DNA from 4 places in the Planomicrobium sp. MB-3u-38 genome. Region 1 is predicted to be linked to each of the others. Evidence: riboswitches for the same ligand, from Rfam matches in the RefSeq annotation. Region 1 holds a riboswitch; each other region holds the start of a gene.
The links. A riboswitch is a leader RNA that binds a small molecule or an ion and turns the genes downstream of it on or off. The one in region 1 is predicted to bind S-adenosylmethionine.

Region 1 (3,812 bases):
CGATAAGATCGAAAAGGATGCGAAGGAAACTTTGATCGCTGCAATTGAAGGCGACAACCAGCGCATGATGCTTTCAGCGTTACGCAAATTGACTCGTTCAACTCCATACAATGTCATCGCTAAAAAACGCGAAGCTGCTGTTAAGTTGATCGATGTTGAAAAATACGTAGTTTAAAAGATCTTATGAAGGGCCGCCAACTTTTGGCGGCTCTTTTTTATTCGCCGGTATAGCAGAGCTTTGCTAGAATGGTCATAAGAAGGAGGTTTTAAATATGGTGGATTTTTATTGGTACCCGAAATGCAGCACTTGCCAGAAAGCGAAAAAGTGGTTGACCGCGAACGGGGTGGACTTCAAGGAAATACATATTGTTGATAACCCGCCTACAAAGGATGAGTTGAAAAAGATGGTGGATGCCAGCGGAATCGATTTGAAGAAGTTTTTCAATACGAGCGGCCAGCAGTACCGTGAACTTCAATTGAAGGATAGGCTCCCTGAAATGTCCGAAGATGAAAAGCTGACGCTGCTTGCTTCAAACGGCATGCTGGTCAAGCGCCCGATTGCATGGGACGGTCAAATGGCGACGCTTGGGTTCAAGGAAGAGACTTATAAAAATACCTGGTCTTAAGCAATGTGCAATCTTGTAATTGGTCAGGTAATATGTCAAACTGAAATTGAAGCTACTACATATTTTGGAGGCGTTTGGATGAGCACACCACAAGAACTTCGTTATTCAAAAGAACATGAATGGGTAAAACTTGAAGATGGTAAAGCACGCATTGGCATCACTCATTTCGCACAGGCTGAACTTGGTGACATCGTATTCGTCGAATTGCCGCAAGTCGGCGACGAACTGAAGAAAAACGAACCATTCGGCAGCGTTGAGTCTGTTAAAACGGTATCGGAACTTTACGCTCCAGTCAGCGGTAAAGTGGTTGAAGTCAACTCTGAACTTGAAGACAGCCCGGAATTCGTTAACGAATCTCCATACGAGCAAGCATGGATGGTAGTCATCGAAGCTCCTTCTGAAGATGAAGTGAACGAATTGATGGATGCTGACCAATACAAAGAAATGACAAACGAGTAAGTTCCAGTAAGCGCCTGTTTTTCGGCGCTTTTTTTTATAAGTTTTTATTATTCATCAATCCTTCTCCGTCTCTGTAATAGCAACGCCAGGCAAATCAATTGATTCGCGTGAAACGGGTATATAATATAAATAGATATCAACATGCTCTCTATTCCAATTAATCAGCGGGGTGTTGGATAATGGACAAAGTGATCGTAGTTGAAGGGATATCGGATAAGAACAGGATTGCGCCGCTCATTGCGGAGAACGTGACCATTCTTTGCACAAATGGCACAGTAAGTGCTACAAGGCTTGAAGAACTGTTGCTGCCTTTTGAAGGACAGGATATCATCGTATTGGTCGATGCAGATAAATCAGGTGAAAAGCTGAGGAAATTGGTGAAACGTGAGTTTCCGGAAGCCCGGCATTTTTATATCGACCGGAGCTATAAGGAAGTGGCCACCACGCCTCTCCGTATACTGACGGATGTTCTGATTGCAGCAAATATCCGGGTCAATAACCTATTAGCCGAAGGATGAAGATATATGAAAGAATGGAACCATAAAGAATGGAGCAAAGCCAAAAACACCAATAAGCTGGCGGCTTATTACCTTTATACGCCTATGTGCGGGACTTGCCAGCTGGCTTCGAAAATGCTCGAAGTAGTTGTCGCTGCGATGCCGGATTTGTCTATCGGCAAGGCTAACTTGAATTATGTGCAGGAAATTGCTTCTTTATATGAAGTCGAAAGCGTGCCATGCCTGTTGATCACAGAAAACGGCAAGCTGAAAGAAAAGGTGTATGCCTTCCATTCCGTACCTTATATTTATGAAAAGTTAAAAATTGTTGACGTATAAAACAAGCCGTGATAAATTAATATCCTGAACAACAAACTTAATAACGTAACTCTTATAAAGAGTGGTGGAGGGAAGTGCCCTGTGAAGCCCGGCAACCGTCATGAAAATGAAATGGTGCCAAGTCACACAAAGCGAAAGCTTTGGAAGATGAGAGAACGGTTGACGTATATATTTTTGCGTGTGCCCTTCTGCTCATTTCTGAGCGGAAGGGTTTTTTATTTTGAAGTGGGAGAGTGTAGCAATGATTGAGTTAAAGCAATTGACGAAGACATTTGATGTCGGCAAGACTGCATTGACAGCTGTAGATGACGTTAATCTGACCATTGCCGATGGGGAAATTTTCGGGATCATCGGCTACAGCGGTGCAGGCAAGAGTACGTTGATCCGCATACTGAACGGTCTGGAAAAACCGACTTCAGGTACTGTCGACATCAACGGTCAGAAAATAACCGATATTAAAGGCGCCGAATTGCGTAAGGCACGCCAAAAAGTTAGTATGATATTTCAGCATTTCAATCTACTATGGTCCCGTACAGTGCAGGAAAATATTGAATTTCCGCTGGAGATCGCCGGGGTTCCAAAAGCTAAGAGAGTGGAAAAGGTAAAGGAACTCGTTGAATTGGTAGGCTTGGCAGGCCGTGAAAATGCTTATCCTTCACAATTGTCCGGTGGACAGAAGCAGCGCGTCGGTATTGCCCGCGCATTGGCAAACGATCCTGAAGTGCTGCTGTGCGATGAAGCCACTTCAGCTCTGGATCCGGAAACAACCGACGCTATTTTGGACTTATTGGTTGATATCAATAAACGGCTCGGCTTAACTATTGTGCTGATTACTCACGAAATGCATGTAATCCGGAAAATCTGCCATCGTGTGGCAGTGATGGAAGGCGGCAAAGTAGTGGAACTCGGTGACGTACTTGAGATTTTCCAGACGCCGAAGCAGGAAATCACCAAACGCTTCGTGGCTCAAGTCACAGAGTCGGAGGATTCGAGCGAAACCATCAAGCATTTGCGTGAATTGTATCCGACAGGCGAATTGGTGAAGTTGGTGTTTGTTGGCGAACAGGCAGAGCAGCCGATCTTGACACAGCTGATCCGGAAGTTCCCTGTGGAAGTCAATATTGTCCAAGGGAAAGTATCACATACACAGCGGGGAGCATATGGAACATTGATTTTACAGTTTAAAGGCACGGACGCTGATATCCGTCAGGCCCTCGACTTTCTCAATCAGGAAAATGTACAGGCGGAGGTGATGGCAAATGATTGAGTCATTATTTCCGAATGTCGACTGGGACAAGATGTGGGAAGCGACACTTGAAACAATCTATATGACAGCAATGTCGACATTATTTACGTTCATCATCGGACTTGTACTTGGCATCATTTTATTTCTGACAGCGCCAAAGCAATTATGGGCGAATAAAATCGTTAACTGGCTCACTGGGGTATTCGTGAACGTTTTCCGCTCCATACCATTCATCATCCTGATCATTTTGCTGATTCCTTTTACAAGCTTCCTGATCGGCACGATTCGTGGACCGAACGCTGCACTTCCGGCACTGATTATAGGTGCGGCGCCGTTTTATGCGCGTCTGGTACTCATCGCTTTCCAGGAAATCGATAAAGGCGTCATTGAAGCAGCTCGTTCAATGGGAGCAACAACAGGCACCATTATCCGTAAAGTCCTGTTGCCGGAATCAAAACCTGCTTTGATCTCAGGGATTACAGTCACTTCGATTGCTTTGGTCGGTTATACAGCTATGGCTGGCGTCATCGGTGCCGGCGGACTCGGAACGCTTGCATTCCTGGATGGTTTTCAGCGCAGCCGTCCTGATGTCGTATTGATGGCAACCATTCTAATTCTGATCATCGTATTTATCATCCAGTTTAT
Region 2 (3,812 bases), on a different contig from region 1:
TTATCTATACCGTTATGGATTCAGAAAAATGGATCCGGGATGGCTGAAGCACCGGTTCTGGACACGGATTCAAAAGTCTTCATCCAACCAGGTATTTTGGACGGTTATTCTGCTTCGCCTCATTCCATTTGTTCCTTCTGGGCTGGTGACCGCTGGCGCTTCGTTAACACCGATTTCCGCTCCGCTGTTTATGGCTGCCAGCACAATCGGAAAGATTCCAGCAGTTTTTATTGAAGTGGCCATCATGTATGGCGTGATCCACACCATTCCCGTCCGTTATCAGTGCAGCTTAGCCGCTTTGACTCTCGTGGTACTGCTGCTGATCTGGAATAAAAACAGAAGTAAAGTTCAGATGTAATATTTCAACTTACCCCATAATGGAGCTGTTACCTTGAAGACATCCCATAAACTTATAAGATTCGGAGCCTTTTTTGCGCTGTCCTTTTTCATTGTCGGATTCAGTCCATCGTCGCTTGGAACTTCATTCAAAAAAATCATGGCCGATGGCTTTGCCATTGAATCACCTGATCAGAATGTATCTTCAGAGGCTTTTTTGCTGACAAATTCCAGAAACGGACAGCCGCTTGAAAACTATCTGCTATACATCATTGATACCAGCACCAGCACATTGGTCGATGTAATAAAATCCGATGAAGCCGGTGAAATGGAAGCAGATGCATTGGTCGACGGAAATGAATACCGGATTCGAATTGTGCGCGCAGATACAGATTCAGGCGCCGTAAAATTGGCGGAAGAAAAAATGTATCTTCATCAGCCGGACGACTTGCCGACCACGATTGAAACCTATGTTGAACGTGAAGCCACTCATATAAATGTACCGATTCTGATGCAAGACCCCGAACTGCCGAATGGCTGTGAAATTACGACATTGACATCTGCTCTCAATCATTATCGCCTCAAAGTTTCCAAAACGACCATGGCTGATGATTACTTGCCAAAATCGTCTTTCACCTTCAAAAACGGCAAACGTTTCGGACCAGATCCTCATCAGGCATATGCCGGCAATCCCAGAAAGGCAAACGGAGGCTGGTATGTATTTGCAGAACCGATCGTCGAAGCAGCCAAAGGAATCATCGATTCCAAAAGCAGCCGGCTGATCGCCGAAAATGTCAGCGGCAGCACCCAGGAGGAAATCCTTTCCTATACCGATCGAAATATTCCGGTCATTGTCTGGGTCACACTGGATTTGTCGCCACCGGTCACTTCCGGCGGCTGGTACATCGAAGAAACTGGCGATTTCCACCCTTCTTTCAGTAATTTGCACAGCGTGGTGCTGGACGGCTGGGAAGACGGCAACGTCTATGTAATGGACCCCCTTAAAGGTCGTGTAAACTATCCTGAAAAAATTTTTTTTGATAGCTATGAAGCGATGGGAAGCCAGGCTGTTATTGTGAGAAGGTAGGTTGAGCTTGTGGGGATGCCGGGAAGTTATCGGGCAATCATGAATGCAGGATTTAAAAAAATATAATTAAAACTGTTGACTTTTGTTTCGAACGCCACTAAAGTAGTCATTACAAATCAAATACGTACATCACTTTCTTATCCAGAGAAACCGAGGGACAGGCCCTATGACGTTTCGGCAGCGGATTCGCTTCATGCGAAAACTGTGCTAATTCCTGCAAATGCGATCCTTGCATTTGGAAGATGAGAACGAGATGGTTTCATTCTGGAGCCCTCTTTTTTTCTTATGGATTAAGAAAAAAAGAGGGCTTTTTTTCGTTCATTTTTGGAAAGTCAGATCTGTACGCACACGATTTGCAAAATTATTTACAGCTGAAGGAGGCGTACTAATGATTCAATTTGAGGGGGTTACAAAAACCTATCAGTCAGGGAAACAGGAAATCCATGCATTGAACGGCATCGATCTCACTGTCGAAACTGGAGAGATCTTCGGAGTGATCGGCTTTAGTGGAGCCGGCAAAAGCTCCCTCATCCGCACAGTCAATCTGCTGGAGCGTCCGAGCAGCGGGCATGTCCGGATAGATGGCAAAGACATTTCCAAGCTATCGGCAAAGGAAATCCGGAAAACACGGAAAGACATCGGCATGATTTTCCAGCATTTCAATCTGCTGAATTCGAAAACGGTTTTCCACAATGTCGCGATGCCTCTTATTCTGGCAAACACGCCGAAAAACAAGATTAAAGAGCAGGTAAAAGAGCTGCTCGATTTTGTCGGCCTTTCCGATCAGGCAACGAAATATCCCGACCAGCTGTCGGGCGGCCAGAAACAACGCATCGGCATTGCACGCGCTTTGGCCACCAATCCATCGGTCCTGCTTTGTGACGAAGCCACTTCCGCGCTCGACCCGCAGACAACCCAATCGATTCTGGAATTGCTGCGCCGCATCAACCGTGAATACAACATCACCATTCTGCTGATCACCCACGAGATGGGGGTCATCCGCGAAATCTGCGACAAAGTGGCCGTTCTCGAAGCAGGTAAAGTCATTGAGCAAGGAACGGTGTTCGAAGTGTTTACGAATCCGCAGCAGCCGACTACGCAAAGGTTTGTCCGCTCAGTTATGAACGATGAACTGCCGGAATCACTGCTGAAGCAGATACAAAACCCAAGCCGTAAAAATTCCATCTACCGGATTCAATTTACAGGCACATCGGTCGGCCAGCCGCTGATGTCCCGTATCTCGCGTAAATACCAATTGGATCTGAACGTCCTGTTCGGCAACATCACCGAGTTACAGGGCGCGCCGTACGGCAACCTTATCGTTGAATTCACCGGTCCTGCCGAAGAGATCAATAAAGCGCTGGCAGATATCCGGGAAGGCAATGTCCATGTCGAGGAGGTCCTGAACTATGCTAGTTGACAACGAACAGATCCTGGAAGCCTTATGGGAAACAATCTATATGACAGGAGTGGCATTTCTGTTCTCCGTGATCATCGGTTTTATACTCGGCCTCTTGCTTGTCGTTACACGGAAAGGCCATCTACTGGAAAACGAACCGGTTTCAAAAGTGCTGAATGTCATCATCAATATTTTCCGGTCCGTCCCTTTCATCATCCTGATGGTCGCCATCATCCCGTTGACCCGCATCATCGTCGGCACTTCCATCGGCACAGCGGCAGCGATCGTCCCACTCGTTTTTTACGCCGGACCTTACATTGCTCGGCTGATTGAAAACTCGCTCCTTGAAGTTGATAAAGGAGTGATCGAAGCGGCACAAGCAATGGGCGCATCCCCATTCCAGATCGTTTTCCGTTTCCTCATCCCGGAAGCCTTAAGCTCACTTGTGCTGGCTTTGACAATCGCCATCGTCGGCTTGATCGGTGCATCCGCCATGGCCGGTGCCATTGGAGGCGGTGGCCTCGGCGACTTGGCCATCACTTATGGTTATCAGCGTTTCGACACACTCGTCATGGTCGTCACCGTAGCAATCCTGGTCGTACTTGTCCAAGGCGTCCAGTCCGGCGGCAACCTGTTATCGCGGCGCGTCCGTCGTCGTTAAGTTTTTCATTCTAATAAAACACTGGAGGAATCAACCATGAAAAAAATAACAACTCTTTTCTTATTGGCTCTATTGGCTTTGACACTTGCAGCATGCGGCAGCGAAACAGAAGGTGCTGGAGACGGCAACCGCAAAATAACACTCGGCATCAGCGGCTCGGATACGACAATCTGGGATTACATCGCCGATAAAGCGGAAAAAGAAGGCATCGACCTTGAAATCGTCACGTTCTCTGATTACGTGGCACCGAACATCGCCTTGGCTGAAGGCGAGCTCGATTTGAATGCATTCCAGACAATCTCTTATTTTGACGAATTTGTCGAAGAGCA
Region 3 (3,812 bases), on a different contig from region 1:
CATCGCTGTCATTATTTCAGCGACACCGGCTTTATTGTCAGCGCCGAGAAGAGTCGTGCCGTCTGTCGTAATCAGTGTATGGCCGACATAATTCTGCAGATCCGGAAAATCTTTGACTGTCATCGCAACTGAATCACTGAGTGGAATATCTTTTCCATCATAATTATCGATGCGCTGCGGATTGACGTTTTTGCCTGTAAAGTCAGTAGCCGTATCGACGTGGGCAAGAAAGCCGATTACCGGAAGCTCTTTATCTGAAGTGGCTGGAAGCGTGCCGAAAAGATAGCCGTGATCGTCCATTGAGACTTCTTCCAGGCCGATTTCATTCATTTCCTTTTCCAATTCATGCAGCAGATCCCACTGCCCGGGAGTGGATGGTGTTTCATGGTTTTCAAAATTGGATTGCGTATCTATTTTTGCATAGCGGATCAATCGTTCGATCAAGGTTTCAATCATGTATAAAGACCTCCTGGAGTATGTACTGGCTCTATTTTACCACGAATGAAAAGAATAGAGGAAATCTGAAAAAGCTGCCGGCCCCAATTCGGGATCGGCAGCAATTTTCTTTTGTCCAATCTCCAGAGCTTAACGGGCGCTTGCGCTTTTCTTCCGCAATACAGCTGAGACCTTGTTTTCGGTGCCGTCTTTTATGCGGCGGATATTTTCGAGATGCTTCAAAAACGCCATCGCAATCAAGGCAAGTGCTATAACATATGGCCAAAAGCCGTCTGCCGGCCAGAAGGCGATCAGAAGAAAAACGGCATATAAAGCAAGTACGCCAATGACCAGGTAATTGGTCGCTAGGGCGATCACTATAAGCAGAGCGAGACCGAGCAGTCCAAGTTGCCAGTCGAGTGCGATCATGACCCCGATAACAGCGGCGGTGCCTTTGCCGCCATTGAACTTCATATAGAAGGGGAAGTTATGGCCAAGCACTACCCCGGCCGCGATAAAGAATAAAATCGCCCATACTGTCTCAGCAGGCAGACTGCTGTTTCCCAAAAACAACCGCATCGCGAGAACTGCCGCAAATCCTTTGAAAATATCAAGAAATGCGACCAGTGCCCCGTACTTCCAGCCAAGAACGATTGCCGCATTGGATGCGCCGGAGTTTTTGACGCCTGCTGACTTGATGTTGGTGCCGGATAATAATTGCGCGACAAGGGAGCCGTGAAGGCAACCGATCAAATAACCTGCTATAAGTGCGGAAAAAATCCAGAGAGTCATAATTTACCCCTGCCTTTCTTAAATAGTAAACGTATGAACGGAGATAAAGTTTCAAAATTATCCGACAAGCTCCTTGACAAAATATCGTATCATTATTTATACTTCTCAACAAGATGGAAAACTGAATCTGAATACTCTTATCAAGAGTGGCGGAGGGACTAGGCCCTGCGATGCCCGGCAACCACCAAGCAACCCAGCTTGGAAAGGTGCTAATTCCTACAGACTGGAACGACAGTCTGGCAGATGAGAGGAGGAAACTCCGTGTATAACGGCCCTCTTCTAATTAGAAGGGGGCCTTTTTCTATTCCCTCATCTACATTAAGATCCATCTACTAAAATTAATGGAGGAATGAAAAATGACAAAATTCAAAGCAGAAACAAACTTACTTCACGGAGGCCAGCAGCCGGATCCGGTGACAGGCTCAAGGGCGGTTCCCATCCATAAAACGACATCATATGTATTCCGTGACACTGAACATGCGCAGAATCTGTTCGGATTGAAAGAGGCAGGAAATATTTACTCACGCATCATGAATCCGACGGTGGATGTATTTGAACAGCGTGTTGCGCTTCTTGAAGGCGGGACAGCGGCAGTTGCCCTGTCTTCGGGAATGGCGGCTATCGCGTTTTCAATCCTGAATATCGCGGAAGCGGGGGATGAAGTTGTTGCCGACAGCAATCTTTATGGGGGCACGTATAACTTATTCGCCAACACGCTGCCGCGTTACGGCATCACTGTCAAATTCATCGACGGCGCTGACCCTGAAAATTTCCGTTCGGCTGTAACCGACCGGACGAAAGCTTTCTTCGGCGAAACAATCGGCAATCCGAGCCTGAATGTATTCGATGTGGAGAAGGTTGCAGCAATTGCGCATGAATTCAATATTCCTTTATTGATTGATAATACATTCGCGTCTCCATACGGCAGCAATCCGATCGCGTTTGGAGCGGATGTTGTCATCCATTCAGCAACCAAATGGATTGGCGGCCACGGCACAACGATCGGCGGTATCGCGGTGGATGGCGGCAAGTTCAATTGGAATCATGAAAGATTTCCGAATTACACAGAGCCTGACGACAGCTACCACGGCATCCGCTATGGAATAGACTCGGAAGGCGCGTCATTTGCAACCAAATTGCGCGTTCAATTATTGCGTGATTTTGGCCCATCGCTCAGCCCGGACAGTGCCCACGCATTTTTACAGGGGCTGGAAACATTGCATTTGCGTCTGCCGAAACACAGCAGCAACGCGGGAATCATCGCTGACTACCTTAAAAATCACCCGCAGGTCGAATGGGTGAATTATATCGGCTTCGAAGATCATCCGTCTCACGGCTTAGCGAAAAAATATTTGAAAGATACATTCGGTTCCATCGTGAACTTCGGCATCAAGGGCGGCAGGGAAGCAGGCCGGAAAGTGATCGATGGTGTCGGTTTATGGTCTCATGTGGCGAATGTCGGGGATGCCAAATCACTGATCATCCATCCAGCTTCCACAACGCATCAGCAATTAAGCGCGGAAGGATTGGAGCAGTCGGGCGTCACTGAGGAACTGATCCGCTTGTCGGTCGGCCTGGAAAATCCTGAAGATTTGATTGCTGATCTGGAACAGGCTATTAAAGCGGCGGCAGTCCAGGAAGTATAGGAGGAGAAACAATGGGGAAAGTATCCATCGGAAGCTTGGTTTTGGAATCCGGTCAAGTGCTGGAAAGAGTTGAATTGGCATATGAGCGATGCGGAAATCCTTCCGGCCCGGTCATCCTGGTTTGCCATGCATTGACCGGAGACCAGCATGCGGTCGGCAGTGAAGAAAATCCCGGGTGGTGGAGTGGCTTGGCCGGTCCTGGCAAAGCTTTGGATAGCGCCGAATTCCAGATAATCACTTTCAATGTGCTGGGTGGCTGCAATGGATCCACAGGTCCACTCTCCTTGAATCCGGTTACCGGCAAAACGTATCGATCAGATTTCCCGTTGCTGACCATAAAGGATATGGTGCATGCCGAATATCTGGCATTAAAAAAATTGGGCATCGCCAAACTGAAAGCTGTAATCGGTGGTTCGCTCGGCGGCATGAAAGCACTCCAATGGGGTGCGCTTTATCCGTACTTCACGGAATCCATCATTCCGCTCGCTGTGACCCCGTCTTTCAGCGGGTATGCATTAGCGTTCAACCACTTGGCAATCCAGGCTATCGAGAATGACCCCGTATTCCGAAACGGCTATTACGAAGGTTCCTCTGATTTTAAAGGATTTCATTTGGCAAGAACTGTCGGCATGATCAGTTACAGGAGCGGGAAACTGTTCAATGACCGTTTCGGACGCTCCGCAAATGAAAAAAAATTTGAAGTCGAAGCTTATTTGGATTATCAGGGACAGAAGCTGGCGCGGCGGTTCGACGCCAATAGCTACCTGATTTTGCTGAAAGCCATGAATAGCCATGATGTGGAGCAACAAAGAATAAGCGTACCGATATTTTCTGTTTCGTATACTAATGATTTGCTTTATCCCGCAGATCTTATGATTCCTTGGCTGGAAGAGCAGGAAGAGGCCAAGTGGAAAATTGTTGATACTGATTTCGGGCATG
Region 4 (3,812 bases), on a different contig from region 1:
ATGTTCATATGCACTGTGAATGATTACAATCACTGCCTTCGACTGGCCTTCAGCCTGCCATTTCCACATTTGCCAACGCCCCCTTTAATCTATCTTCTAGTAATATCAGATCTTAAAGTTGACCTTTGAAAAGGTTTTGCTACCATTAAAGATATCTTATCTTGATTAAAGGAGTTTTACCATGATTTACCCATACAAAGACAAACACCCGCAAATAGACCCATCAGCTTTTATTGCTGATTACGCTACCATCACCGGCGATGTAAAAATCGGCGCGGAATCATCCGTCTGGTTCAATACTGTCGTCCGCGGAGATGTAGCTCCAACCGTTATCGGCAATAAAACGAATATCCAAGATCTCTGCATGCTGCACCAGAGCCCCAATAACCCATTGATTCTCGAAGACAATGTCACAGTGGGACATCAGGTGACGCTCCATAGCTGCACCGTCCGCAAAAATGCATTGATCGGCATGGGATCTGTTATCCTCGACGGCGCTGAAATTGGCGAAGGTGCATTTATCGGAGCCGGAAGCCTCGTACCGCAAGGAAAAGTCATTCCGCCAGGCAAACTGGCATTTGGGCGCCCCGCTAAAGTCATCCGGGATCTCAACGAAGAAGACATCGCCGACATGGAACGCATTGTTCGTGAATACGCCGAGAAAGCCGTTTATTATAAATCGCTTCAGAAATAATAAAACCCGCACGAGCCATGAGGCTTGTGCGGGTTTTTGATTTCATTAAATTCCTGATTGTTCTTTCAAGGCATCTGCTTTGTCAGTGCGCTCCCAAGGAAGATCCACATCTGTGCGGCCGAAATGGCCGTAAGCTGCAGTCTGCTTGTAGATCGGACGGCGAAGATCAAGCATCTTGATCAAGCCAGCCGGACGCAAGTCGAAATTATTGCGGACAAGATCGATGAATTGGTCTTCACTGATTTTGCCTGTGCCGAATGTATCAACTGAAATCGAAACCGGATGTGCAACACCGATTGCATAAGCAAGCTGCACTTCACATTTATCAGCCAATCCTGAAGCGACAATGTTTTTCGCTACATAGCGCGCTGCATATGCACCGGAACGGTCAACTTTCGTCGCGTCCTTACCGGAGAATGCACCGCCGCCGTGGCGTGCATAACCACCGTAAGTATCAACGATGATTTTACGGCCAGTAAGACCCGCGTCTCCTTGAGGTCCACCGATTACAAAACGGCCAGTCGGGTTGATGAAATATTTTGTTTCATCATCCAGCAAATTAGCCGGAACGACTTCATCAATGACATATTCTTTAATATTGCGCTGGATTTGCTCAAGCGTTACTTCAGGATGATGCTGTGTTGAGATAACAATAGTATCCACGCGAAGCGGCTTATCGTTTTCATCATATTCAACCGTAACTTGTGTCTTGCCGTCAGGACGCAGATATGGAAGAATTTCTTCCTTGCGGACTTCTGCTAAACGGCGAGCCAATTTATGTGCCAATGAAATCGGCAATGGCATCAATTCCTCGGTTTCATTGTTCGCGTAACCGAACATCAAACCTTGGTCTCCTGCTCCGATATCATCCAATTCTTTATCCGTCATTTGGCCTTCACGGGATTCAAGAGCCACGTTCACTCCTGCAGCGATATCCGGCGATTGCTCATCAATTGCAGTCAATACCGCACTTGTTTCAGAGTCAAAGCCGTATTTCGCGCGTGTATAACCAATATCTTTAACAGTCTGGCGCACCACTTTCGGGATGTCCACGTATGTGTTTGTTGTAATTTCCCCTGCTACAAGAACAAGTCCTGTAGTAACGGTAGTTTCGCACGCTACTCGTGCATTAGGGTCTTCTGCGAGGATCGCGTCCAGGATGGCATCTGAGATTTGGTCACAGATCTTATCCGGATGTCCTTCTGTTACTGATTCTGATGTGAATAATCGACGGTTTGTCAAAAAATGTTCCTCCTTATATCCTGCGAGATTGCTCTCGAAATTGATACGGTACTCGTTTTCCCATGTCAAGTCCGTTCCAAACATTCTGGATTGAACTTCAAGCCGTTGTGGCCTTTGTACACGAGGATTAAGGGCGATTCATAAAAAAATCCCTTCACTCATCATTCAATGAGGAAAGGAGAAATCATCATAAGCACCTTTCACTCTTATCATCCAAGGCCTGTGAGCCTTGCTTCAGGTTGGGCACCAGCGCTGCATCTATGCAGCAGGTTGCCGGGTTTCATAGGGCCTGCCCCCTCCACCAGCTCGGAATAAGAGTATCCGTTCAATTTTTCATCATACGGAATTGGTTAAATGATGTCAACGTTTTTTATATTTTATTCGCATTAGATGCATGAAAACATCCCATTTCGGGTATTAATTATGCACAAATGATTAATTTTCAATTCCTACGGGTTATTAGTATAGACTAATCGAGTTAATGTGTTATACTATTGTTCGAATATAACTCTTCCCCAATGCCTTGGGAATAACCGAAAAGGAAGGTACATATATGAACTCAGTTAACTTAGCAAGCGATTTGAAAGATCTTTTAAACGGCCCCAACGTCAATGTCCAATGGTCGGTTCCACAATTGGTGGAGGCAGCCACTTCACGTGGAGAAGCAATTTTGACGCGCGAAGGCGCAGTCAAAGCCGAAACGGGTAAATACACTGGCCGCTCGCCTAAAGATAAGTATATGGTAGAAGAAGATATTTCGAAAGATAAAATTGACTGGGGTACAGTAAACCGTCCGATTTCTTCTGAGGTTTTTGAGAACCTATATGCAAAAGTGCTGAAGCACCTGAAAGAAAGAGAAGAACTTTTCGTCTTTAAAGGATTCGCAGGGGCAGACCCGGAATCACGCCTTCATATCCAGACGATCAACGAATATGCGTGGCATAATCTATTTGCCCACCAATTATTCATCCGTCCGACAGAAGATGAAATGAAAATCCATGACGCAGAGTTCACTGTCGTTTATGCACCGACTTTCAAAGCTGATCCGGCTGTCGATGGCACTGATTCCGAAACATTCATCATCGTTTCCATGGAAAAGAAAGTAATTTTGATCGGCGGAACTGAATATGCCGGCGAAATGAAAAAATCCATTTTCTCAATCATGAACTATATTCTTCCTGAAAAAGGCATTTTGCCGATGCACTGCTCCGCTAACGTTGGACAGGAAGGCGACGTTGCTTTGTTCTTCGGCTTGTCCGGAACAGGGAAAACGACGCTTTCGGCTGACCAGGACCGCAAATTGATCGGTGATGACGAGCACGGCTGGTCTGATAACGGCGTTTTCAATATCGAAGGCGGCTGCTACGCTAAAACGATCAACCTTTCACGTGAAAATGAACCACAGATTTTCGATGCAATCCGTTTCGGATCTGTCCTTGAAAATGTTGTCGTTGATCCGGAAACACGCATTCCCGATTACGATGATGGTTCATTGACTGAAAACACGCGTGCAGCTTATCCGATTGATGCGATCGATAACAGCATCCACCCTTCAATGGCTGGACATCCGAAAACGATCGTCTTCCTGACTGCTGATGCATTCGGCGTATTGCCTCCTATCAGCAAACTGACGAAAGAACAGGCGATGTATCATTTCCTTAGCGGATATACATCAAAACTGGCAGGCACAGAACGCGGCATCACTTCTCCGGAAGCGACGTTCTCGACTTGCTTCGGTTCACCTTTCCTGCCATTGCATGCAACTGTCTACGCAGAAATGCTCGGCAATAAAATCGATGAACATGAAGTGGAAGTTTTCCTTGTAAACACGGGCTGGACTGGCGGAGCATACGGCGTCGGCAACCGCATGAAACTT

Region 2: linked by a shared signal. The riboswitch ahead of CXF70_RS01460 (methionine ABC transporter ATP-binding protein) and the one ahead of CXF70_RS14865 (methionine ABC transporter ATP-binding protein) in region 1 are both predicted to bind S-adenosylmethionine.
Region 3: linked by a shared signal. The riboswitch ahead of CXF70_RS07065 (O-acetylhomoserine aminocarboxypropyltransferase/cysteine synthase family protein) and the one ahead of CXF70_RS14865 (methionine ABC transporter ATP-binding protein) in region 1 are both predicted to bind S-adenosylmethionine.
Region 4: linked by a shared signal. The riboswitch ahead of metK (methionine adenosyltransferase) and the one ahead of CXF70_RS14865 (methionine ABC transporter ATP-binding protein) in region 1 are both predicted to bind S-adenosylmethionine.

What each region holds. Positions count from the first base shown of each region.
Region 1 covers NZ_PJBO01000071.1:124,222-128,033, forward strand. The annotation lists gene CXF70_RS14840 (acyl-CoA dehydrogenase family protein) at 1-175, shown strand, start outside; gene CXF70_RS14845 (arsenate reductase family protein) at 273-626, shown strand; gene gcvH (glycine cleavage system protein GcvH) at 705-1,085, shown strand; gene CXF70_RS14855 (toprim domain-containing protein) at 1,265-1,603, shown strand; gene CXF70_RS14860 (thioredoxin family protein) at 1,610-1,921, shown strand; SAM riboswitch class I at 1,971-2,075, shown strand; gene CXF70_RS14865 (methionine ABC transporter ATP-binding protein) at 2,163-3,188, shown strand; gene CXF70_RS14870 (methionine ABC transporter permease) at 3,181-3,812, shown strand, end outside.
Region 2 covers NZ_PJBO01000001.1:243,377-247,188, reverse strand. The annotation lists gene CXF70_RS01470 (TVP38/TMEM64 family protein) at 1-358, shown strand, start outside; gene CXF70_RS01465 (C39 family peptidase) at 392-1,423, shown strand; SAM riboswitch class I at 1,558-1,672, shown strand; gene CXF70_RS01460 (methionine ABC transporter ATP-binding protein) at 1,812-2,843, shown strand; gene CXF70_RS01455 (methionine ABC transporter permease) at 2,833-3,483, shown strand; gene CXF70_RS01450 (MetQ/NlpA family ABC transporter substrate-binding protein) at 3,520-3,812, shown strand, end outside.
Region 3 covers NZ_PJBO01000023.1:65,167-68,978, forward strand. The annotation lists gene pepT (peptidase T) at 1-456, opposite strand, end outside; gene CXF70_RS07060 (glycerol-3-phosphate acyltransferase) at 586-1,227, opposite strand; SAM riboswitch class I at 1,362-1,477, shown strand; gene CXF70_RS07065 (O-acetylhomoserine aminocarboxypropyltransferase/cysteine synthase family protein) at 1,584-2,873, shown strand; gene metX (homoserine O-acetyltransferase MetX) at 2,885-3,812, shown strand, end outside.
Region 4 covers NZ_PJBO01000075.1:16,025-19,836, reverse strand. The annotation lists gene CXF70_RS15920 (alpha/beta fold hydrolase) at 1-69, opposite strand, end outside; gene CXF70_RS15915 (gamma carbonic anhydrase) at 182-694, shown strand; gene metK (methionine adenosyltransferase) at 740-1,936, opposite strand; SAM riboswitch class I at 2,140-2,254, opposite strand; gene pckA (phosphoenolpyruvate carboxykinase (ATP)) at 2,490-3,812, shown strand, end outside.